DNA from 4 places in the Sphingobacterium sp. UBA3549 genome. Region 2 is predicted to be linked to each of the others. Evidence: riboswitches for the same ligand, from Rfam matches in the RefSeq annotation. Region 2 holds a riboswitch; each other region holds the start of a gene.

Region 1 (6,278 bases), on a different contig from region 2:
TCTTTAAAACACGCCATGGCCAATGGGTTTCACGGTTTATCTCAATTTCTATTGATACGTTCTGAATCTTACGATCCGGATATTCCGCTGGACTTGACTTACAGCCGCGTCGGAAAAATTTATGGTCAGATCAGTGAACAACAGGAGCAAATCAGATCCCTCTTATTCAGGGAAGAAAAAATCATAAGCCAACGCTGGCACAAAAGCAACTATTGGCTTAGTCAGGTCTATGGATTAATTGATTTACACGAATTAATTATTGCATTGGATCATGACTATGATGCCATTCGAAAAAATTTGCTGGATACCGGTAGCCTTCCCATAATTCGTCGTAGCATAACATTACTGGCCTTGGAAATCGATAGTTTTTCGCAGCCTAATAAAAGGTTTCGCTATGCAGAGCAGCGCTACGATAACCACAGTAAAATCAATGCGCTGTTGTTGGATCTAAAGGAGATTCAAGAACAACAGACTGCCCCAGCAGATGGTATTCTCGCTTCCATCATCCGTAATATTGAAGCTATTATTGAAGTTCTCAAACGGATTCAAGTTGCTTTTTATCAAAATCAAGAAATCAAAAACAAAATTGACACCAATGAGTATCAGCAATTTATCAATCGTCCTTTGCGTAATTTAAGTGATATCAAGAGCAGACTCAATCTCCATAATCCAATTTTCCGTTTTGCACTCCGGATGGCCGTTCTCTTCGGAACAGGCGCATTGATCGGCATTTCTTTCTTGGATTTTAAATATACTTATTGGATCTTACTCACTATTGCCATCGTTGCGAGACCTGCATTTTCAATGACCAAAACACGCAATATAGAACGCATACTAGGTACACTTTCGGGAATTGCCGTCGGAATACTCTGTTTGGTCTCCATTGACTTTCTGCCCGTTCTTCTTCAAATTGCCGCTATTGGATTATTTGGATTCTTCCTATTCAACCGATCAAATTATATGGTCAGTGTGATCTTTATTACGCTAGGCATAGTCATCGCATTAAACTTATTTGAAGGAAATATTAATATCATTTTAGGCAGTAGAATAATTTTTACTTTAGTTGGTGCGCTGCTGGCAATAGCGGGCTATTTTTTGATACCCGTACGCCAAAGCACGAGCATGGTCCACTTGGCAAAAGAGGTCGCATTATATAACCACCATTATTTTCAAATTATCAACAAACGCCTATCTGATGATCTGCAAAGTTCGTTCGACATTCGACTGGCTCGGAAAAAAGCACAGACTGCCATGGCTCTCTTTTCCGATGCGATCAATCAAATGAAGAAGGAACCTGAACACAAGTGGGTAGACTGGTCCCATATCCATCATTTTCAAGCACTCTCCTATCGCATCAATTCGCATTTGGTTGGTCTCTCCATATCGTTAGGTAGAAAAGCGAATCACGACATACAACAGGGTATACACTGCAGAATTGATGCTTTAAAACCCCTTTTAACCTACTTAGATCAGCTGGCAGAAAATATCAACTTAAGAAAACCATAAAGGCAAGCTATGTATTTATGTATCAATATTGAATAACAAATATGCGATTACAGCTCCCGAAGTAACGCTCTTTTAAGTAAAAAAAACGTATTTCTTTTGCTTTAATAAAAAAGAAGTTTATATTTGTGTCGTCTTCGAAAGAAGATTTCTAATCAACACCTTCCTTAATCAGTAGGTCTTGATTTATAAAGAAGTGGCGAGAGACTGGCTCAATGACCCACTGGCAACCTTCAATTTGCTTGAAAAGGTGCCAATTCCTGTCCAAAATAATATCGTTTTGGAGCATATAAATGATATAAGACAATGCTTATTAAATTACTGAAATCCATTAAAAATTCAGGTTCAATACAACTGAACCTTGCGAACAGCAAAAGTGTACTACATCGTAAAAAAGTATCGATGCGAATGCGTATGCATACACACTTCCCTGCTTGTTAAAAATCATTTCCTTTTTCTTGGATAACGATTTGACAGACCTTCCAAGTAGGTGTGTATGCTTCTCTTTTACCTTTACAAATTCTTTTTTGAAACCTTAAAATCTGATCTATTATGTCTTCTAACAAAAATTTGAAATTCGAAACACTACAGGTTCATGCTGGCCAAGTCGCTGATCCTACCACAGGATCCAGAGCAGTTCCTATATATCAAACAACATCTTTTGTCTTTGAAAATGCAGAACATGGGGCCAATCTATTCGCATTAAAACAGTTTGGAAACATTTATACCCGGATCATGAATCCAACTACGGATGTATTTGAACAACGGATTGCAGCTTTAGAAGGTGGTGTTTCCGCAGTCGCAGTTGCATCTGGTCAGGCAGCGCAGTTTATTGCATTAAATAATATTCTTGAAAGCGGTGACAATTTCGTTGCAGGGTCCAACTTATATGGAGGTACATTCAATCAATTCAAAGTTGCATTTAAACGGCTAGGTATTGAAGCTCGTTTTGCCACCGATGCTGAAGCTGATAAAATAGAAGCGCTCATTGACGATAAAACTAAGGCAATCTATGTCGAGACAATAGGGAACCCAAGCTTCAATATTCCTGATTTTGAAAAAATTGCCGCTGTAGCCAAAAAATACGATTTGCCATTAATTGTTGACAACACATTTGGAGCTGGGGGTTATTTATTTAAACCTTTAGAGTATGGCGCAAATGTGGTCGTTGAATCGGCAACGAAATGGATTGGTGGGCATGGAACAAGCATTGGCGGCGTCATCGTTGATGGAGGTAACTATAACTGGGGAAATGGGAAGTACCCACAATTTTCTGAACCATCTGAGGGCTATCACGGATTGGTCTTTTCAGATATTTTTGGTGAAAATGGCCCATTTGGCAATATACAATTTGCAATTCGCGCACGTGTAGAGGGATTGAGAGATTTTGGACCAGCACTCTCTCCTTTCAATTCATTCTTGTTGTTACAAGGCCTTGAAACATTGTCTTTACGTGTACAACGGCATGTCGACAACACGTTGGAAATCGCTAGATGGCTTGAGGCCCACCCTCAGGTAGAAAAGGTAAATTATCCAGGATTAAAAAGCTCTCCAAGTTTCGCTAATGCGCAAAAATATCTTAAAAATGGGTACGGCGCAGTGCTTTCTTTCCAGCTAAAGGGCGATGCAGCACAGAAAGCCAATGACTTTATCGACAGTTTAGAATTAATCAGTCATTTAGCTAACGTAGGCGATACTAAATCGCTGATTATTCATCCAGCCGCAACGACCCACCAACAATTGAGTGACGAAGATCAAGCGCATGCGGGTGTGTTCAAAGGACTATTGCGCCTGTCAGTGGGAATAGAACATATTGATGACATCAAAGCAGATTTACAGCAAGCTTTTGATAAAATCAACTAATTAGACTTTAGTCGGCTATAAAATTTAAATGTAAAATGAGTAAGCATATTTATCTGCACCCGAAGCCTTTTGTATTTGAAAATGGACGAGAGCTTACTGATTTACAAATCAGTTATGAGACGTTTGGCAAACTTAATCCAGATCGCAGCAATGTGATCTGGGTATGTCATGCCCTAACGGCCAATGCGAACGTCTTGGATTGGTGGCCGGGCCTTTTTGGAACCGATGACTTATTTGACCCGAGCGACTATTATATCATCTGCGCCAACGTCATTGGGTCGGCCTATAGCAGTAGCAACCCATTGTCTATTAACCCATCCACTGGGCACCCCTATTATCTATCATTTCCGGAGTTTACGGTAAAAGATTTGGCCTGTGCACACCAATTTCTTGCTGACCATCTGGAAATCAAGCGTATTAACGTTCTGATCGGGGGCTCATTAGGGGGGCAGCAGGCATTGGAATGGGCGGCGTCCAACACAATCGCAATCGATCATTTAATCGTCGTTGGCACAAATGCTGTTCATTCACCATGGGGTATTGCATTCAATGAGAGCCAACGCCTTGCCATTACAACCGACCGCACCTTTTATGCCAACCATCCTGATGGCGGTGCTAAGGGACTAAAGGTGGCACGTTCAATGGCATTGCTGTCGTACCGTAATTATACAACCTATAGTAATACGCAGAGCGAAAATGATAATAATAAGCTAGGCGACTACAAAGCGTCATCTTATCAAAACTATCAGGGGGAAAAATTAGTAAACCGCTACAATGCTTACAGCTATTATTTCCTGACTAAAGCAATGGATAGCCACAATTTGGGGCGCGGTAGATTGTCTATTGAATCTGCATTAGCAAGCATTAGCTGTCCAACATTGGTATTAAGTGTCAATACAGATTTATTGTTTCCTCCACAAGAGCAACAATTCATAGCACAGCATATTCCCAATGCTCGTTACGAAGAGATTGAATCAACCTATGGTCATGACGGCTTTTTAATCGAAACAACAAAACTAACGGAAACTATTAGCCACTTTCTGAGAGCGGAGAAAGCATGTGTTCCTGAATTAGTATAAGAGATTGAACAATATAATAAGAGAATATAAGAAGAGATATGAGCAATAAATTAACAATAGGGATGTTTGGATTTGGTGTTGTAGGCCAAGGTCTTTATGATATTATCAAAACCAAAAATCTTAATCTGGAAATCAAGAAGTTCGTCATTAAAAACGGTAATAAAAAACGCTCGCTACCAGCGGAGCTGTTTTCTACTGACGCGGAGGCAATTTTAGGTGATCCAGAAATTAATACTGTTGTCGAACTGATTGATGATGCCGAAGCAGCTTACCAACTAACTGTTCGCGCACTGAAATCGGGAAAAAATGTGGTTTCAGCCAATAAAAAAATGATTGCGAGCCATTTGGAGGAACTGGTCGATATCCAGCATGAATATGGCACAAGCTTATTGTATGAAGGTGCTGTTTGCGGAAGTATTCCCATTATCCGGAATTTAGAAGAGTATTATGATAATGAACTACTCCACTCTGTTAGTGGCATTTTTAATGGATCTTCCAACTATATTCTATCTAAAGTTTTCAATGAAAACCAGCACTATGCAGATGCTTTGAAGAAAGCACAGGAACTCGGATTTGCAGAAACAGATCCAACCTTGGATGTAGGTGGATTTGACCCCAAATTTAAAGTATGTATTGTTGCTTCACACGCGTATGGGATCTATGTCAAACCAGACGATGTCTTTAATATTGGTATAGACAAACTCGGGCAACAAGATATTCGTTTTGCAAAAGAGAAAAATTTCAAGATCAAATTGATACCGACTGCAAAAGAGATTGACGGCGACAAGGTTGTACTTTATGTATTACCACGTCTGATAGGTAAAGACAGCATGCTCTATAATGTGGAAAATGAAAACAACGGTGTATTGGTTAAAGCGGCATTTGCAGACGAACAGTTTTTCTACGGTAAAGGGGCGGGTGGTCATCCAACTGGTTCTGCAGTATTGTCAGATATTGCAGCCCTTCGTTATGGATACCGTTATGAATATAAAAAACACTTAGAATCCAGCACATTAAGTTATAGCCAAGATTATTTAATCAAAGTCTATTTGAGATATGCTGACGATGCACTGATTGAAAAGTTAAACTTCAGTGAAATCACAGAACGATATTACGCATCAGATTTCAAATATGTAATCGGTCATATTAATCTTCAACAAATTGCAGCTCATAAGGCAGATTTGGATCAAGATGGGAATTTTATTGCCGAAATCGCGTAGGCAATCAACAAACCAACCTACCTGAAAATAGCCCCGAATGGGGCTATTTTTTTATTGTTTAAATTTAGTTACCTTTCAACTTGAGCTCTAAAATCCCACCTTCCATCAGACGTTCAAAAGGAAGTTGCCAACCTTTCCACGGGCGATTATTCCACCGAACCTGATCCACAATATAATTATTGGGCTGCTCTTTAGTCACCTGAATTATAAATTTATTTTTTCGCAATTTCTCCGGTAATTGTATCGTTACCCGATCGAACAGAGGTGCGCCAATCTGAAACGCTGGCTGTTCGGTGGTTAAGCTCCGTACATCAAATAGCCCTATACTGGATAAGACATACCAAGCTCCGAGCTGGCCTTGGTCTTCATCCTGTCCATAGCCATAGCCGTGTAGGGCATCCGTACCATAAAATTCATTGCAAATTTCCCGAACCCATTTCTGACTTAGGTCAGGTCTACCAGAAAAATAGAACAGCCAAGAGATATGCAGGTTCGGTTGATTACCATGATTATAGAGACTTTCAATTCCAGCAAAAGCATCAATATGGGTGCCCCCTCCAAAAACGTTCTTCTGTGACACCGTAAAGATACTATCTAATCGTCGGTTGAATAA
Region 2 (6,278 bases):
TCTTTTTGCTGGTTTTGCTAGCTGAGATTATCTTATTGCGCGATTTACCCTTCAGGTCACTTTCAGTGAGGTTGAATTTTTTGAATGTCTCACTAAACGCTTCAATTGTCATGGATAGCGCTTCGGTAAATGCGCTTATCTTCTGTTCAATCTCCTGATTAAGGATATTAAAAACCTCCTTGGGATTTGCTGAGTTGATATAACTATCAAATTCCTGGAAATTTTCAGAAAAAATAAGGCTCGCCAAACTCATTAATTGCTGACGGTAGTTCCAATTTTCATTTTTTGCTATCTTCTTTTCAGCATAAGTTATAATCCAATCGAGTAGATCGGGGCGCTCATCCAGTAATTGATTGAGCATAACTGTCAGCTCATTTTTCACTTTATTGACATTCATTTCAATCTTGTAAGCCGCATCAAGATTAAGTTCATATGTAAACGCGCGGATGACCTTTTGGGAGAAACCATCAATTGTACTTATCGTAAAATGACTATAATCATGTAAGATACGGCGATAAACACGGTGAGCTTTCTCCTGCACAAGATGTGAAGTCCAACCTGGCTGTTGTGCCAGTAATAACTTTCTGAAATCTTCAATTTTAGGGCTAGGATGGCCTGTTGCCAGGCCATGGAGTACCGATAGGATACGTTCCTTCATTTCGGCAGTTGCCTTATTGGTGAATGTCACCGCCAAAATTTCCTTATAGCTATTCTCGTTGGATAGGAGAAGGGTGAGATAATGTAAAGTCAAGCTAAAGGTTTTCCCCGAACCGGCTGAAGCTTTTAATATTTTTAATGGCGCAACGGATTTCATAGAATGAAGGTAGAAAGTAAAAAGTGAATTGGCAAAAATGAGGAAGATTATTTTAATTGAGAAAACAGCCTTAATTTGATTCTAATTTATTAACCAAATTATTGTTTTATGATATATACTGGTGTCGTAATATGAGTAGGTGTTGCCTTCGGGCGAAGCCAACAGCTGTACACATTACTTTAGGTGTTGACGGCAGAGCTGGTGCAATGAGATATGTTCTAAAAGGGGTGTTCAAGGTGTTAAGGATGTCATTTTCAGCGAAGTTTATAAAATTATGTTTATGAATAGAAAAAAATAACTATCTTTGCATCCCCTCTAGTATGAAGCTCGGGGGATATGTTGAATACATAAAATAAATTAAAAAATGGCAACTAAAATCAGATTGCAAAGACACGGTAAAAAAGGACGTCCTTTTTACCACGTAGTCGTAGCGGATTCTCGCGCTCCACGTGACGGTAAATTCATTGAACGTATTGGTTCTTACAACCCAAACACTAATCCAGCAACGATCGTTTTGGATTTTGAAAAAGCTTTGGACTGGATGAACAAAGGTGCTCAACCGACTGACACAGCTCGCGCTATCCTTTCTTACAAAGGTGTTCTTTACAAAAAACACTTGCAAGGTGGTGTGAAAAAAGGTGCTTTTGATGAAGCTGCTGCTGAAGCTAAATTTGCAGCCTGGACTGAAGCTAATGATGCAAGAATCTCTGGTAAAAAAGATGGTTTAGCACAAACTAAAGCTGATGCTAGAAATGCTGCTTTAGCTGCTGAAGCTAAGAAAAAAGAAGAAAAAGCTGCTGCTGTAGCTGCTAAAAATGCTCCTGTAGCGGAAGAAACTCCTGCTGAAGAGACTGAAGCTCCTGCATCAGAAGAAACTGAAGGTTAATTCTTTCATAAAGTATTCGAGAAAGCCGACTCAACCTTGAGCCGGCTTTTTTTGAAACAGCCTATAGGCTATAGTTTGCCATTATCATGTCTTACATCTAATTGCTAAATACGAAAATATGACTATTGATCAAAGCTTTTACATCGGTTATATCAGCAAAACAAGAGGGCTTAAAGGAGAAGTACAGCTATTTTTTGAATTCGAAGAATACGAGAGTTTGGATATGGATGTCGTCTTCGTGGAAGTGAACAAAAAGCTTGTTCCTTATTTTGTTGACGCCATCAAATTTCAAAAGAACAGTACCGCTTATGTGACATTCGAGGATGTGGATCATATTGATAAGGCTCAAATACTTGTACGTAAAAAGCTATATCTTTCCAATGATAAAATGCCGGAGCGTGATCCAGATGATTTTAGATATACGGATTTAATCGGTTTTTTAGTAATTGATGAAAACCATGGTGAACTGGGGAGAATAACAGATGTTCAGGAGTTTCCACAACAATTTGTTGCTACCGTAGATATGGATGGCAAGGAGCTGATGTTCCCACTTTCGGACGATTTGATCTTAGGTATTGATGGCGAAGAGGAGATTATTGAAGTTGAATTGCCAGAAGGCTTAGTGGATCTGTATAAAGAATAAGTATATCCTTAGGCTTATATAAATGAATAGCCTTTCATAGACTATCGCAGTAATTTATTATATTGGCATATATTATTTTGCCATAATTATTAATTGATTTTGAAATCGTTATTACTCCTGCTATTCCTATTTTCACTGTCTTCTTGTGCTTTCTTTGGAAAGAAAAAGGAGTTTCCTGAAGGTAATTATCAGATGATATTGGGCTATTCGAATGAGCAATATCATAAACTTAAGAGAGAATCTCCCCAGAATGTGGAGGCAAATACCTATGGGAATGATCCTACTTTATATCGGTCCTTTCTCTCACTCCATAATAAAGACCGCTTTGTCTTGGCGCTCGACGATATATTACTCTTCGGAAAGTATAGATTCAATGGTGACAGATTAGAGTTGACCGACGAGAAAAAAGGTAGCATCGCATTGGATATTGTTAAGGTAAAAAAAGATTTTATTCAGCTAAGAGGTGATTTTTCACAGTTTAACTCAGCGCGTGTACCTACTACCGAAAGACTTTATCTCAACTTTGCCTTAGATAAAACCCCTATACGCGAGACACCAAGCAAATTTGACAGTCAAGTGAATTTGTGGCGGAATGCTCCCGTAAGAGCAGAAAGTGAAAAGGAGGTCAAGGCGAGGGCATTGAATTTTGTTGATTATTCCATCGCTTACTTTCAACATATATCAAGTTCTGGTACACATCACGATTATCGAATGGATGGTGTTGAATCGCCAATTATTTATGCTGAGAACGGTATTGTGCTCAAGGCGTGGACAGATGTGCCGGAATCTTGGAAAGAGTTGTTTTACAATGAACAAGATGCATTGATCGCCTATCGCTATTTATTTGATGGCTTTAAATATGCATCGAAAGAGGAATACCACGTAACAGGACTTTTATTAATCACATTTTATCTCAAAAATCTACGGAATTCCCTGGCAGCGCATCTTTAGCCAATGATTCTCGATCCTTACTTTCGCCTGTTTTTTTAACATTTTTTGGTGGTGCATACATTTCTTTTGTTGCGTGTAAGCAGAGCCCAAAGGTCTTATTGCCCTATTTTCGGTGCCATTTTAGTCTTTTCGAAAAAATATTTTTGTCTTTTGATTTTTTAAAACGATATTAGCAACGCTTATAGAGAAAGGCCGAGGGAATAGACCCGTTGAAGCCTTAGCAACCTGTATTGTTCAAGGTGCTAAATTCTACCCTACTCCATGTGGGAAAGATAAGTTACATGAAGATAAACGATTCCTCGACGTGTGCGTTTCGATATAAGCCAACCAAACTAAAAAACAGTTTTTTAATGAAGATTATCGATCATATCCAGAATGCCAAAGGAAAAACATTATTTTCTTTTGAGCTATTGCCACCGGCGAAAGGGCAGGGCATCCAAAGTATTTTTAAAACCATGGATGAACTGATGGAGTTTAAACCTCCTTTTATCGACGTAACTTACCACCGGGAAGATTATATCTATAAAGAGCATGCAAGTGGATTACTGGAACGCGTTTCCTATCGCAAACGTCCTGGGACAGTGGCGATATGTGCAGCAATCATGAATAAATATAAAGTTGATGCTGTGCCCCATTTGATATGTGGTGGTTTTACTAAGGAGGAAACCGAAAATGCACTGATCGATTTGAACTTCCTGGGTATAGATAATGTCTTAGTATTGCGCGGAGATGCACGTAAGGGCGATGCTGATTTTATTCCGACGGATGGTGGACATGCTTTTGCAACAGACCTATTGGAACAGGTTGCTGATATGAATAAAGGAAAGTATCTGCATGAGGATATTGTCACATCGGAAAAGACTGATTTTTGCATCGGTGTAGCAGGTTACCCCGAAAAACACTTTGAATCGCCAAATTTTAATACTGACTTTAAATATCTGAAACAAAAAGTCGATATGGGGGCGGAATTTATTGTAACTCAAATGTTCTTTAATGTCGAAAAATATAAGGAATTTGTTACTAAATGTAGAGATAATGGAATACATGTGCCTATTATTCCAGGATTAAAGCCACTGACAACTAAAAAGCAGCTCGTGACCTTACCACGAATATTTCATCTCGATATTCCAGAAGAACTGAGCGATGCTGTTTCGGAATGTAAAACGAATGCCGACGTCAGACAAGTCGGAGAAGAGTGGTTAGTACAACAATGTCAGGAGCTGATCAAGTTTGGTGCTCCGGTTTTACATTTCTATACGATGAGTAATCCGGGTCCAACAAAGAAAATTGTAGAAAAACTAGCCTAACTCATAAAAATACCCGCGAAAGGGAGCTGATAAGCTCCCTTTTTCATTGTTAAGATATCCTATAATTGACCTTATAGCCGAGTCGTCGTGTTGGTAACGGAGTCATTTGCGTGCGTGCAAGTGTCAGTGTGTTTATTGTCAGGTACTTGTGTTAAATAGTGTTAATTAACATATTGGAATCAGGATAACTTTTTAACTTAAAGTCCTAAAAAGGATTTTAATAGAAGACCAATTGACCTTATGACGTACAACAGAATAAATTCTCTACTGGGTTTTGCTTGCGGACTCATTGCCACATGTGTATACATTGCTACCGTGGAAAAGACGGTAAGCTGGTGGGATTGTGGTGAATTCATTGCCTGTGCTTACAAGCTGGAAGTAGCACACCAACCTGGGGCACCATTGTTTCTTCTGATTCAGAATGTATTTTCAAACTTGGCTTTGGGTAATGCAGGTAAAATCGCCTATTGGATGAATATCGGATCGGCAATTTGCAGCGGGCTTACGGTTACATTTTTATTTTGGACGATAACAGCAATTGCCAAGAAGATACTCCGCGAAGACAAATACGCACCTTTATCCAACTGCTTGCAGATCTTCGGCGCAGGAATTGTTGGTGCAATGGCATTTAGTTTCAGCGATTCATTTTGGTATTCGGCCGTAGAATCCGAAGTTTATGCGATGTCGTCCTTGTGTACAGCAGTTGTGTTTTGGGGGATATTAAAATGGGAAGCTCGTGCTGATGAAGAAGGTAGTGATCGTTGGCTGGTATTTATCGGTTTTGTTATGGGGCTTTCTATTGGAGTCCATTTATTGAATCTTTTGGCTATCCCAGCGATAGCGATGGTGGTCTATTTCAGAAAAGCAACTCAGGTGAGTGCGAAAGGTACCTTAAAAGCGTTTGTAGTAGGTGTACTGATCCTGGGAGCCGTTTTGTGGGGTATTATTCAATGGTTGGTTGGCCTGGCTGCTAAAGTTGACCTTGTATTTGTAAACTCACTTGGAATGGGATTTGGTTCCGGAATTTTCTTCTCGTGCTCATTGCTGGTAGGATTGATAGTTTGCGGTTTGTATTATTCGTATACAAAGCGCAAATACACGCTCAACACCGCTTTGTTAGTTTTTTGTTTTGTTTTATTTGGATACAGTTCCTACACCATGGTCATGATCCGGGGAAAAGCAAATCCATCCTTGAATAATAATGCGCCGGATAATGTATTTTCTTTTTTGGGATATTTGAGCCGGGAACAATATGTCCGGGAGCCATTGCTCAAAGGCCCGTATTATGATTCGCAAGTGGTTGGTGTAAAGAGTAAGACAGGCTATCGGAAAGATCAATCGGCGTATGTACCCTTTACACAGATAGACAAATATCAATTTGATAAGGAAACCTTTTTCCCGCGTATCTACAGCCAAGATGGAAACCATCAAGCCTATTATAGAAGTTACCTCAATTTGAAAGAGGGAGAGCAACCACAATTCTCCGACAATTTTAAATTCTTTTTCAATTTTCAGCTTGGCGATATGTATACGCGCTATTTCTTATGGAATTTTGTCGGTAGACAGAATGATCGACAAGGGTATGGGACCTATAGCGATGGCAACTGGCTGTCGGGGGTCAAAGCATTCGATAACTGGCGACTAGGTGCGCAAGATAAACTACCGCAATCGCAGGCA
Region 3 (6,278 bases), on a different contig from region 2:
TGAAGGCGGATGGTGTTTTCAGTTTCTTCTGCGATTGCTTTATCGTATTCCGCTTGTGTAATAGCACCTTTTTTCAAATCTGCTCTCCATTTACGAACATCTTTTGTTTGTGGAAAAGAACCTATCGTTGTGGTAGGGAATGCCGGCAAGTTAAATTTCGCTTGTTGCGCTGCTTTACGGTCTGCAAATGCTGAAGTACGTTTTGCATCGTCATCAGTGATATTGCTTGTACGTGTTTTAACTTCAGGTTTGTGAATTAATGGAGAAGTGCGACGGCTTTCAGCAGCAGCTTTGTTCGCTTCAAAACGTTTCGCTGTTTCCGCATCAACTTCGCCTTCTGCCAGTACAGCTAAGTCTTTTACTTCAGCTAATTTTTGTTTGGCAAAGGCTAACCAATTTTTTACTTCAGCAGGTAATGATTGTTCATTATGCTCATTATCTAGGTCAAAAGGAACATGCAATAAAGATGAAGAAGGAGCCACCCAAACGCGGTCTTTTCCTAATGCATCAACTGCTTGCTTGATTTTAACCAATGACTTTTCGTAATCGTTTTTCCAGATGTTACGGCCTTCAACAATACCTAAAGATAATGTCAATGAAGCGGGAACTTTAGCTAAAACGGTATCCAGTTGGTTTTCACCACGGACAAGATCCAAATGTAAAGCATGAATAGGCAAATTAACCGCGATATCTTCGTTATCTTTTAACGCTTCGAAATAAGTGGTAGCGATTAATTTGATGTTTTTTGCTGCAGCAGCTAATTTTTCAAAAGTAGGCTGATATAGCGCTTTTACTTTAGCATCTAAATCCAATGCTAAGAAAGGTTCGTCAATCTGAACATATTGCGCACCAGCTTCAGCTAGTTTAGACAATATTTGCTCATATACAGGGACAAGTTTATCCAATAAATCGATCCTGTCGAAGCCAGCTTCTTTTTCTTTACCGATCAATAGGTAAGTGATCGGACCAAGTAAAACTGGTTTAGTATCAATGCCCAATGATTTTGCCTCGTTGTATTCATTTAAGAATTTTTCAGAAGTCAATTTGAATTCTTGATCTTTTGTGAATTCTGGTACCATGTAGTGGTAGTTTGTGTCCAACCACTTGGTCATTTCCATTGCAGTTACGTCAATTCCTTCTTGTTGGAAACCGCGGGCCATTGCAAAATATAGATCTAAGCTGTAATTGTTGTCTACTTTATTCAATAAAGAATGGTAACGAGCAGGAATTGCACCAACAGTGAGGGTTAAATCCAATACTTGATCGTAAAAAGAGAAATCATTGGAAGGAATCAAATCTATTCCAGCATCTTTTTGTGTTTTCCAATTGCCTTCACGAATTTTTTTTGCTGTGTCCAATAATTCCTCAACAGAAGATTTTTTAGCCCAATAGGCCTCATTGGCTTTTTTCAATTCGCGGAACGCGCCCACACGAGGGTAACCTAAATTGTTAGTCAATAACATAATGAATGTTTTTAATATTTCTTTTTCAACTATATTTCTTGCTAGAGAGAGAAGGACACACTAGAATTCGGTGACTTCGGCTTATCATTCCCTTATCAAATAGGGTAGAATTTAGCACCTTGTCAAGGGACAGGTTGCTAAGGCTTCATCGGGTCTATTCCCTCTGCCTTTCTCTATAAGCGACGCTAAGTTAGCACATTTCTTTTTGAAATGCAAATTTTTTATAAAAGTGCGTCTATTTTTTATATTCTACTAAGAATGAAATTGTTTTGTTCTTTTATTTTCATCCATGAATTTGTGTATGTCATGCACCAATACGCTGTGCAGCATAAAAAAGGGGAATGACTGTATTTCTCATTCCCCCTTTTTTTTAGCTTACCAAAAGTTTGTAACCTTTTCCGTGCACGTTGACAATCTCCACTTTACTATCCTCTTTCAGGTATTTTCGAAGTTTACTGAGAAAGACATCCATACTTCTACCAGTAAAATAGTTGTCATCATGCCATATTTTTAATAAAGCCTCCTCTCTTGTCAATACATCATTTTTCTTTAGGCAGAGCAGGCGTAATAGTTCAGCTTCTTTAGTCGATAGTTTCTGCATCTGCCCTTTATAGGAAATCTGCTGACTTGTGTAATCAAAGAAATAATCGCCAATTTCAAATTTGTCTGCAACTACCTCTTCTTCTTTATCCCGAACACTGCGTTTTAGCAGGGCATTGATGCGAAGTAACAATTCCTCAACCCGAAACGGCTTGGTGATATAATCATCTCCTCCAAGTTCAAAAGCTTCAGTTTTATCTTCCATCATACCTTTCGCTGTGGCAAAGATTATTGGAACAGTATTGTTTGTTTTTCTGATTTCACGTCCAACAGAGAAGCCGTCTTTCTTAGGCATCATGACATCGAAGATGCAGAGGTCATAGTTATTTTTCTTGAATTGGGATATTGCTTCATCACCATCTGTACATAGTGTGACGTCAAATTTTCCCTTTAATTCGAGATAGTCTTTTAAAAGATCCCCCAAATTAGGATCGTCTTCTGCTAATAATATCTTTTGCATAATGAATACTTTAATTTTAACGAATTCCCTTGATGCTGATAAATCAGCTTCCTCTACCTTTGAAATTCTTTTACAGAGGAAATATACAAAAAAGGAACCTTTTATTTTTTTGTAGGCAAAATTACTTCAAAGGTCGTGCCCTTATCTTTTTCGCTTTTAACCGTAATTTTTCCGTTCAGTCTCCTCAGAATATCTTGTACATAACTTAGACCAAGACCAAATCCTTTTACATTGTGGACATTGCCTGTCGGTATCCGGTAAAATTGGTCAAAAATCTTTTGAAGGTGATCTCGGCTCATACCGATACCGTTGTCAGCTATAGTGACCACAATACTATCCCCGACGTTTTTTGATTGTATACTCACATGTAGATCACCTTTATTGTATTTAATTGCATTATCCAATAGGTTATAAAATACGTTTGAGAAATGCAGTTCGTCGCCAACGACGACATCTTTCGTGGCTGCCAGATCAATAGTGAATTTTCCGCCAATATTTTGCATTCTCAGTTGCATACTGTCCGTAACAGCAGAAACAAGATCGTTAATATGAACATCTACCTGATCTAGTTTTAAGGTTTCTTTTTCTAATCGTGCTAAATCAAGTACACGTTCGATGTGATTTCCTAATCTAACGTTCTCGTCGTAGATGATATTGGCTAATTTTTGAACGCGTTTATGGTCGGCATTGATATCGGGATCCTTAAGCGATTCACTAGCAATCATGATAGTCGCAACTGGCGTCTTAAACTCATGTGTCATATTATTGATAAAATCTGTTTTCATCTCCGAAACTTTCTTTTGTCTAAAGATGATAATCAGCGTGTATGCAAAACATCCCACCAATAAAAAAAGTAGCGCAAGCATAGGCAAAAGGAGATAGCCCATATTATCTGCGATGATCGCCTTTTTGTTTGGGAAATAAATCGTTAATTTTCCCGGTGCAGCACCAATGTCGCCTTTAAAGAGAGCAGTGGAGTACCGTGTTGTATTTGAAGGATTTTTTAAAGCCGCTTCGTCAAGGATATTATTGAGTAAAATATTGTTTGTGCTCCATATTTCGATATTAAATGGCGCTTTAATGTCGCGTTGAGCCAATTCCTCTTTGATAAGCTCTTGAACGATGATAATATTCAGTCGATCTTTCAATGGGCGTTTAGCTAATTCCATTCCAATAGCCACATCTTCAATATAGTCAGCCTTTTTACCGCCCAACATGGCAACAGAATCATAAACGTTAAACCCCGACCAAGAGTTCTTTTTATTAAGCACATCCAGTCTTTTTTCTAAATCAGCGATCGTTTTTGTAAGTTTTGCATTCTCTCTTGGAGGTAAGGTGGCTACCCTGAATTTGGTTTGCTGATCAACCAAGCCATCGAGCAAAGGAATAACAAAGCGCGTACTATCATCTTTTCCGCTCACCTGATCATCTACCTTCGATGCGTTTAGCATGATGAAGGCTTGTACTAGATTGTCATCGGTAAGCTCATTTGAAACAGAAAATTTGATGTATTTTTGGTACTCCGGTCTCTTGATGTATGTTTCATAAAATGAATTTTTAATTTCGATGACATTCGGATATAACGCACGTAATTGATCTTCTTGCTCTTTGAAGTTGGAGAAAATAGTATGCTGCTTGTTTTTTAACTCTTCAATTCTATATTGGATTTCGAGTTGCTCGGCTAAAAGGCGTTGTTTTGCCTGCTCTTGTTTGGATTTTTCAAGATTTCGTTCCTGTTGAACTTTAGCAAAGTCAACAACTTCCCTCCGTTCCAACTTTCCCGCAACAGCTGTTATCGCAGCATTGACGGATTCATCAAACAATTGGGATTTTTGACGATAAGAATCTCTTAAAAAATAGAATTGCATAGCCAAAACACCGATAAGGGCCAATGACATCAGTCCAATGATTAATACAATGCTATTTTTCTTCATTTGAATAGAGGGTTAAATAAATATAATTTTTACTGTATCACAAAGTTTATAGCGTATCGTTTGTTTCCATTTGTATATTTATCCTGAGGCCTACTTCTGATAGCCCCATGATTGACAGCTCATTTTCTAAATTGTTACAAATATAAAGATGCTAATGTGTTTTGAAGCTGTTTTAACAATGTTTAACAGCGATCTATTTAAAAATAGATGTGGTTGTTTGTAAATTAGTGTGGGTAATAGCTTATATGAAGAATTTTACCGTATTATAGATATATAATCTAATTAAGCTAATGTAAGCTATTTTTATTTCAATTTAGGATAACCAAGAGTCAATAAGCATGGATAAAGCATATGCTGATCCCACATGAGCTTTGGGACTCTAAAAAAAAGGATATAGAGATGAAAAATTACGTATTATCATTGGTATTGGCTTCTATCGGCCCCGTTGCTCTGGGGCAAGAAGCTAAGGTGAAACCGCAGGTTCCTCTACTGGAGGAAAAGAAATCGAAAATGCCTATTCTAAAATTAGACTCCTCAGATGAGAAGTATCACATGCCCGTTAAAAAGTTAAGGCGTATGGATAGTCTAGCTCCGATGCCCGGGACGGAAAAGATGCCTAAAGCAGATGGACAAGCTGCTGATCTTCCGCTCAAACGAATAAGCGATTCACTGAAGATGGAGGGCTTTAAATTAAAGATAGATTCCTTATATAAAAACAGACAAAAAAAATAGCGTTCCAAATAGAACGCTATTTTTTTGTCTATATGTTTACCTTCTACAACTGGGAAACACGTATTGTATTTGTTTTACCTTTTTCGATCAACGGAGTTGAAGCGGTATTAATAATGATTGCTCCGGGCTGAACGTAGTTATTTTTTACAATAAATTTGTTAACATCATGGATAGATCCGTCGGTGCTTTCGAACTTGTCATAAATAAAAGTTTTTACGCCCCAAAGTAAGCTGAGCTGTTTTAGCAGTTTTTGAGTTCCTGTAAAAACTAAAATATCAACATTTGGTCTATAACTGGTAATTTCAAATGCTGTTGCGCCTGAAGATGTCAATACAGCAATTGCGGAAGCATTTGTTTTTTGAGCAAGATAGACTGAGGAAGCACAGATAGCATCAGGAATAAGTGTACCATCGTGGATTTCACTAACTTTCTCATTATAATAAGGATAAGAAGTTTGTTCCACGTGAATAATGATTTTGCTCATTGTTTCGATCACAATTTCAGGGAATTCACCTACAGAAGTTTCTCCACTTAACATAACGGCGTCAGCCCCATCCAATACAGAGTTGGCTACGTCATTTACTTCTGCACGTGTAGGACGAGGTGTAGTGATCATGCTTTCCAACATTTGCGTTGCAATGATTACTGGTTTAGAAAGATCTCTACATTTTTGTACAATGATCTTTTGAAGTCCTGGTACTTCTTCCATGGGAAGTTCGACACCTAGATCTCCGCGAGCAACCATAACAGCATCTGTTGCTTCGATAATTGCGTCAATATTTTCGATCGCTTCAGGCTTTTCAATTTTTGCGATTATGCGCGCATGACTTCCTTTTGCTGCGATGATCTTTTTACATTGGGCAATATCTTCTGCTGAGCGTACGAATGACATGGCTATCCAGTCTGCACCATGGTCCAAAGCAAAGTTCAGGTTATCTAAATCTTCTTCTGTCAATGAAGGAATAGATACTTTGGTATTTGGTAAATTAACACCTTTACGCGAAGTAAGGACACCACCGTGTACGACTTCACAAGTAACTGTATCTTTATGGTTGGTCTCTAAAACACGAAGTTGAAGTTTTCCGTCGT
Region 4 (6,278 bases), on a different contig from region 2:
TGACCACCTGGGAAAAGGGTCACTTTAATGATTATAAGGCCATAGCCAAAACATGGGAGATACCGAAAGTATTAGGAAATTGGAATTTTTCGATAGAATAATTCTGTCTTCTATTTTATGTGATATATTAAAGAAGGCCATAGCCAAACACTTCTGTAGAAGCCATTAGGATGGCTATTAGAAACCGAAGTGTCGAAGATGGCCTTATCTTCCATTCAGACAGACTTAATGCTCAAACGTTGGTAATATGCATTGAGATTAATATAAGCATTAATGTTCTCCTTGTATCGAAAATTGTTTGTCTTGTCATAATCTTGGCTCGTACTCACCGACCGTTACAAAGAAATATTCAGCTGTGTTCCCTGTTTTTGTACAGTTGGTTTTTACCCCTGTGGAAATCAGAATTTTCTCTGTTAACGGATTCCTATAGTCGGCCTTTATTGAATAGATGTTGATATCAGATTCCAGATCGAACACGAATACCTCAACCACTGGTAGCCTGTCGTTGCATCACTGATGTGATCAGTCCGCATAGCCCATCGAATGATTTGCGCATACTACAGTGGTTTTCGTAAAGGTAAAACCGGTGTGATGAACCCAGCGAAAACATTATTAAAGCTGTATCAGTTGAGAAACAAGGGCTAGATCGTGCGCTACCTTAATGCATGCTCCGGTGGGATAAATAACTTCAACTTCATGTTTACTGCTGATCTTATCGATGGCTATAAAACTACCGCTGGCTGTTTCTTCCCCTTTGCTGCGCGAAAACCAATAATAAAAAGTGGTTTCGTTAATACCGTTTTCAGCGCAATAAGTCTTCTTGCTCTTGCCGCTAGCTCGCCAGCCTGATATCATAGATAGCATGACAGCTCTTTTTTCTTGCATATTCATAATGTAAGTACACCAAGAGGTAGACAAAGACTTTTAAGGGTTCATATCAATTATGATCATGCTTTTTTATGCTATATTATCTATAGCGTCTGTGTATAGATGGATAGACTAAGCTATTTTACATTTAAAACGGCTCTATATATTTTACTTATTTAATGAGAGCAGTAATAAGACCTACTAATCGTTTTTTGAATTGACTTTGATTTACTTCTTCAATTGAAAGAAAAACTAAGAAGCCTTTCATTACTTGATATATCCGATTGGCTCAGCTGTCACGAACCTTTGACCAAGCTTATCTAGCTCTAATCAACAAATCTGAAATATTCTTAAGAAAAACCAATTGGCAAACCTAGCATGATCATTATGGAAAATATCGTTAGATAGAATACTATACCAGTAAGTTTTTCAAAATCAAGCCTTCTTCGTACAAAAAAACTACCGACCACAACTATTATAGATAGAAAATATAGTATGGCGATCCCCTTATTTATCATTCCTGCAGATTCAACAGATATTCCCCAAATATCTGCTACTTCCTGATTTGGAGTTTCTGAATACATATTTCCATAAAACCCTACTGACGTAATTTTACGGATGATACCACCGATTCCGACGTATGGCAAACATAACCATCCTATCAATTGGGTGACGCAGATTGCAAAACATATATTATAGTATGACTTCATATGGCAAATTAAAGTAAATTATATTTAATTGAAAAACAGACTAATCACAATCAGTCGATAGTGTGCTTAGAGGAGCCTCCCCATTCAATACTTTTTTTACCAAACTCCAATCAGGTCGATGCTTTTGTGAAGCCTTGATAGTTGCACTTCCTCCCCTTTGATTAACAAATGATGTAACTTTACCTTGAAAGGATTCCCATAATGCATCAGCTTGGCTAAACGGCACATTGGCAAGCGACTGTAAGAACGTAGCATCCCAATTTGTAATTCGATCTACTCCCCTCGTATAAAAAGTGTGAGAACCATCTGAATTCACTTCATATCCAAATTTTCTATTTCCGCTGACTGGATGATCATGATATTTGGGGTCATTGATGGTAGTAAAGGTCCATTCTGTAGGTGAGCTGTCCGATACAATTACAGATCCGTTATCTGGCCCCGGAATATCTATACCTATAATTGCACCTGTGGGATTTGAAGAATTCCATAAATAAGTGTCATTCACAGTATAATAATTATATGGTTCAAATATTGAAAGATTGTTATTTACAAACTGATTTAAATTTAATCTTATATATTCTAAAAATGCAGATGGCGTCATCCTTGTTCCGTTTAAAACAGGTAATTGGTCAACGCGTATCGAGAAATCATCCATATTGACGACGGAGCTATAAGCATTATTGATCGACTGGATCCTTGCTTTAATAGGTCCATTTAACCCCGGCACGATATGAGGTGTAGCGAGTAACTCATCTAATTTATTGAAGACATCATTATTTGGAACAAAATCAGCAATTTCTACCCATTTTTCAACCATCGGAAAGGAGTCCTTTCAGATCGGTAATAAAGAAGAGTTTACTTACCGACGTATGGCCATCCAAGCAGCACGGCATCGCTTGCAAAAAGCTGCAGCATTTGATAAAGGTGGGCGTGGTCGTAAGCGGAAAATGAAAAGCTTGGAGCACTTCAACGAAAAGGAGAAAAATTATGTAGACACCAAGCTCCATCTCTATAGCCGCCGGTTAATTGAACTTTGTGTGAAAGCACAGGCAGGTACCCCCTTGTTGGTCAACCAATCCAATAAGGAGGAAATTGCCAAAGGCGATAAATTTCTGTTGCGCAACTGGGGCTACTACGGTCTTATTGAAAAAATTAAATACAAAGCTAAAATGGTCGGGATCAACATTATTATCGAGTAGATCAATCCAATTTTTTCCCTTTATAAAACTTGCTCCATGCATCCCCGGCATAGCCGTTATCCAAATATTCAAAGGTGGAAGCACTCGCCCCCTTCAGCTCCTGGCCGCGATAGAAAACCGTCCAGGAGTCTTTCGCATACCCTCCTCTAAGTGCTGTAAAGGTAGATGCCGAAGCGCCGTTAACTTTTATTCCTTGATAGTAAACTGCCCAGGCGTCTTTGGCATAGCCATCACCCAAATATTCAAACGTTGAAGCAGAAGCCCCTTCCACTTTCTGATTTTTATAGAAAACAGACCAATTGTCCTTGGAATATTGACCGCCAAGAGGCTGTGTGGTAGGACCAGCAAATCTCTCGTTCTTTTCGCCCCGATAATAGCTTGACCAATTATCTTTTGCATAACCCCGACCGAGGTTTTCAAAGCTGGAGGAGTTGGCTCCTGCAATTTCTTTGCCCAAATAGTAGACTTTCCATGCGTCTTTGCTGTAACCATTTCCCAGCGTCTTGAAGGAAGACGCTGTCACATTCGATAAGGATCTGCCATAAAAATAGATCTTCCAGGCATCACTAGCGTAACCGTCACCCAGTGACTGAAAAGTAGAAGGACTTGCATCGGCTACAGCTGCCCCCCGAAAATAGACTTTCCAGGTGTCTTTTGCATAACCATCACCTAAAAACTGAAAAGAACCGGCATTGGCATTGACAATTTCTTTACCACGATAATAGATACGTGATCCGATTTTGCTGTAACCATCACCCCGATGTTCCTGAAAGAAAAAAGTAGCAAAATTGGCATGCGCTACTTTAGCACAAATAGCCTGTGTGGCAGTAGTCAACAAAAGAAGAACGAGCATGGTTTTAAATGGGACTTTTGACATCATATAGGGCATCGGGTTAAATTTGAAAGCAAATGATCATATGTTACTCTTGTTAATGAGACCCAATAATCACAATAAAGTTTAGTCATCAATTAATTATTTATTTCTTGGAACTGATGCGATTGAAAATAGAAGGTCATTATTTCGCATGCTTATGTCTTCAACTAAATTCCAACCGTTTAAGCGCTCAGGCTGCGGTGATAAAGATAACAGTTTTTATGAAATTGTCGACTCCGACGCAAAAGCGATTGTACTGTCAGATCTTTGTCAATACGCAAGGTAAAAATCGGGAATATTTGGTCGAGTAGTATTTTTTTTATATATTGCTGGTTATGAGTTTTAAAGAAAAATTAGAGAACTGGCGCACGTCAATCAATCGCGCCGGTAGTGGTGAGGAATTGTATATTTTGCTTTTGAACTACAAAAAGTTTATCAACAAAAATTGGATGGACGATTTTGGCGATCCGGGTAACTGGAAATCGGAATTAAATCAGGTCATCAGCAAAGTAAGAAAGAAAGTGGATGTGGCAGAAATTCAAAATTGCGACGATCTCTCGTCCTACAAAGACGACGCTCGGCAAACAGCCCATTCGCTCAATCATACATTAAGATATCACCACTCATTGACAAAAGAGTAGGCTAGGCCTACTCTTTTTTTGTTTATAGGGCTTTACTGTAAAGGAATCAAAACATTTTGTTCCAGACGGACAGGCACCTGCTTCACCGACGTAAAGCCGTCTTCCTTGGAAATAATATTAGAAAGATCAAGCCCCCTTTTGGAGAATGTACTGATCAAAGCTGTTCTGAAGGTAGCTTTCGATGATCCCCAGCCTTGTCCTAAAATGGTGTCGTTGTTGAGCTGGATCAGTTCATCTGTTGAATAATAACTGAATTTTTCCAGTAAGTGTTGGTAAAGATTTGTTGTTGTAGCCATACAATTTAAAAATTTAAAGGATTAAACCATAAACTGTATCCAGATTACTTTGGGAAAATAACCGTTGTGTAACGTTTATTTTGGTCGAAACCCGTATTAATTTACCACCGCGGTGCCTTCACTCGGTTGGTATTGCATCATGCAATTCTGAATACTCTACAAAGATAGTAGATTATTTTTTATAACAAAACTTTTTTTGTCTTTACTGCTATTAAACGCTGATAATCGAAAACAGCAGCAAAACAAGCTGGTCGCTTTGACTTTAATTTGGGTATAAAGCGGTTAACTGATTGGGAAATTTATCATGTTACTGTAATCTCATCGAAAATACTTTAAAAAGCAGAGAGAACACAATACTTTTGCGGCATGAATAGAATTGCGGAAATTAACGAATACATTGCTACCGAACGCGAAGTATTATTGCAACACCCTTTATACCGTAAAATCAAAACGATCAAAAATTTACGTTCTTTTACCGAAGGGCATGTGTATGCTGTATGGGATTTTATGTCTTTATTAAAAGCTTTACAGATCAAATTAACCTGTACCACACTTCCATGGTTCGCCAGTGAACATCCTTCAACGCGCTATTTGATTAATGAAATTGTATTGGCAGAGGAGTCGGATGAATATATCGATGGACGTCGATTAAGCCATTTTGAGATGTATCTCGACGCAATGTCTGCTATGGGAGCCGACCTCCATTTGATCAATAAATTTATTGCCAATGCCAAAAAATCGGATAATATATTCGATGCTATAGCATTGACAACATTGGACAGGCGAATCAAAGATTTTCTGAATTTTACATTCGAAGTAATAGCTGAGGGTGAAGTGCATAAAATTGCGGCGGCATTTACCTTTGGACGTGAAGACCTCATTCCCGGAATGTTTACCTCTATTTTAGAAGAAATTAAAGCGAATTTCCCTACAGCCAATTTAGACAGTTTTATTTATTATTTTCAACGCCATATTGATTTAGATGGCGACGAACACGGTCCATTGGCGATGCAGATGATAACAGATCTTGCGAAGGACGATGAGGTTAAATGGACGGAAATGAAGGAGATTAGTAAAGTTGCGCTGCAAAAAAGAATTCAACTGTGGAATGCAATTGAAGATTCCTTATATGGATAATACGTTAAGCAGATCTTTGAGAACGGCCTTTCAGAATCATGATCTGAAAGGCCGTTCTATGTAGATTATAACAAGTCTTTATTTATCCGTTATCTTGTAAGATCGCGCACGAGCTGTTTATTGAAATCGCGTTCTTTCGAAAGCCAGTCCATTACTTCAAAAAGTCTGGCGATTGATAGGCTGGATTGGGATAGGTATAGAACCCTTCCCCGGTAGCGACGCCTAATTTGTTCTTGTCTATGAAATGTTCTTTAAGATAGGCTACAGTTTTGATCTTTATGGGATCATTGGCTGCCTCGGCACTCATTTTGTTGATATTATAGGCAGTTGTGATGCCAACGATATCGAGTATGCCAAAGGGGCCCGTTGGCGCTCCCGTGGCAACCATCCAAGTCTTGTCGATTGTTTGGGCATCGGCTACTTCGTTGACCAAAAGATCCGTTGCTGCCGATAGTAGCGGAACAAGTAAGGAGTTTACAATATAGCCAGGCTGCTCCTTATGCAGTGGCAGTGCAACCATCCCAATGGATTTTGAAAAGTTGACCACCTGCTCA

What was found. Region 2 has a riboswitch for S-adenosylmethionine ahead of metF (methylenetetrahydrofolate reductase [NAD(P)H]). Riboswitches for the same ligand answer to the same signal wherever they lie in the genome.
Region 1: it holds a riboswitch for S-adenosylmethionine, as region 2 does, so the genes downstream of both, B2W36_RS18115 (O-acetylhomoserine aminocarboxypropyltransferase/cysteine synthase family protein) here and metF (methylenetetrahydrofolate reductase [NAD(P)H]) in region 2, are expected to answer to the same signal.
Region 3: it holds a riboswitch for S-adenosylmethionine, as region 2 does, so the genes downstream of both, metE (5-methyltetrahydropteroyltriglutamate--homocysteine S-methyltransferase) here and metF (methylenetetrahydrofolate reductase [NAD(P)H]) in region 2, are expected to answer to the same signal.
Region 4: it holds a riboswitch for S-adenosylmethionine, as region 2 does, so the genes downstream of both, B2W36_RS21190 (5-oxoprolinase) here and metF (methylenetetrahydrofolate reductase [NAD(P)H]) in region 2, are expected to answer to the same signal.

Annotation. Positions count from the first base shown of each region.
Region 1 covers NZ_DFOE01000035.1:119,966-126,243, reverse strand. Annotated here, with positions in the region: gene B2W36_RS18120 (FUSC family protein) at 1-1,506, shown strand, start outside; SAM riboswitch class I at 1,687-1,799, shown strand; gene B2W36_RS18115 (O-acetylhomoserine aminocarboxypropyltransferase/cysteine synthase family protein) at 2,056-3,366, shown strand; gene B2W36_RS18110 (homoserine O-acetyltransferase family protein) at 3,402-4,445, shown strand; gene B2W36_RS18105 (homoserine dehydrogenase) at 4,484-5,665, shown strand; gene B2W36_RS18100 (GH92 family glycosyl hydrolase) at 5,730-6,278, opposite strand, start outside.
Region 2 covers NZ_DFOE01000037.1:315,856-322,133, forward strand. Annotated here, with positions in the region: gene B2W36_RS20145 (UvrD-helicase domain-containing protein) at 1-814, opposite strand, end outside; gene B2W36_RS20150 (30S ribosomal protein S16) at 1,179-1,700, shown strand; gene rimM (ribosome maturation factor RimM) at 1,819-2,343, shown strand; gene B2W36_RS20160 (hypothetical protein) at 2,443-3,294, shown strand; SAM riboswitch class I at 3,471-3,573, shown strand; gene metF (methylenetetrahydrofolate reductase [NAD(P)H]) at 3,645-4,601, shown strand; gene B2W36_RS20170 (DUF2723 domain-containing protein) at 4,842-6,278, shown strand, end outside.
Region 3 covers NZ_DFOE01000017.1:189,513-195,790, forward strand. Annotated here, with positions in the region: gene metE (5-methyltetrahydropteroyltriglutamate--homocysteine S-methyltransferase) at 1-1,463, opposite strand, end outside; SAM riboswitch class I at 1,542-1,645, opposite strand; gene B2W36_RS09545 (response regulator transcription factor) at 1,834-2,523, opposite strand; gene B2W36_RS09550 (sensor histidine kinase) at 2,625-4,457, opposite strand; gene B2W36_RS09555 (hypothetical protein) at 4,857-5,189, shown strand; gene pyk (pyruvate kinase) at 5,233-6,278, opposite strand, start outside.
Region 4 covers NZ_DFOE01000038.1:5,037-11,314, forward strand. Annotated here, with positions in the region: gene B2W36_RS21155 (hypothetical protein) at 1-101, shown strand, start outside; gene B2W36_RS22700 (outer membrane beta-barrel protein) at 307-492, opposite strand; gene tnpA (IS66 family insertion sequence element accessory protein TnpA) at 613-891, opposite strand; gene B2W36_RS21165 (hypothetical protein) at 1,218-1,577, opposite strand; gene B2W36_RS21170 (hypothetical protein) at 1,618-2,394, opposite strand; gene B2W36_RS21175 (hypothetical protein) at 2,447-2,776, shown strand; gene B2W36_RS21180 (DKNYY domain-containing protein) at 2,778-3,656, opposite strand; gene B2W36_RS21185 (hypothetical protein) at 3,986-4,291, shown strand; gene B2W36_RS21190 (5-oxoprolinase) at 4,324-4,587, opposite strand; SAM-I-IV-variant riboswitch at 4,654-4,747, opposite strand; gene B2W36_RS21195 (DUF3050 domain-containing protein) at 4,954-5,724, shown strand; gene B2W36_RS21200 (3-hydroxyacyl-CoA dehydrogenase) at 5,876-6,278, opposite strand, start outside.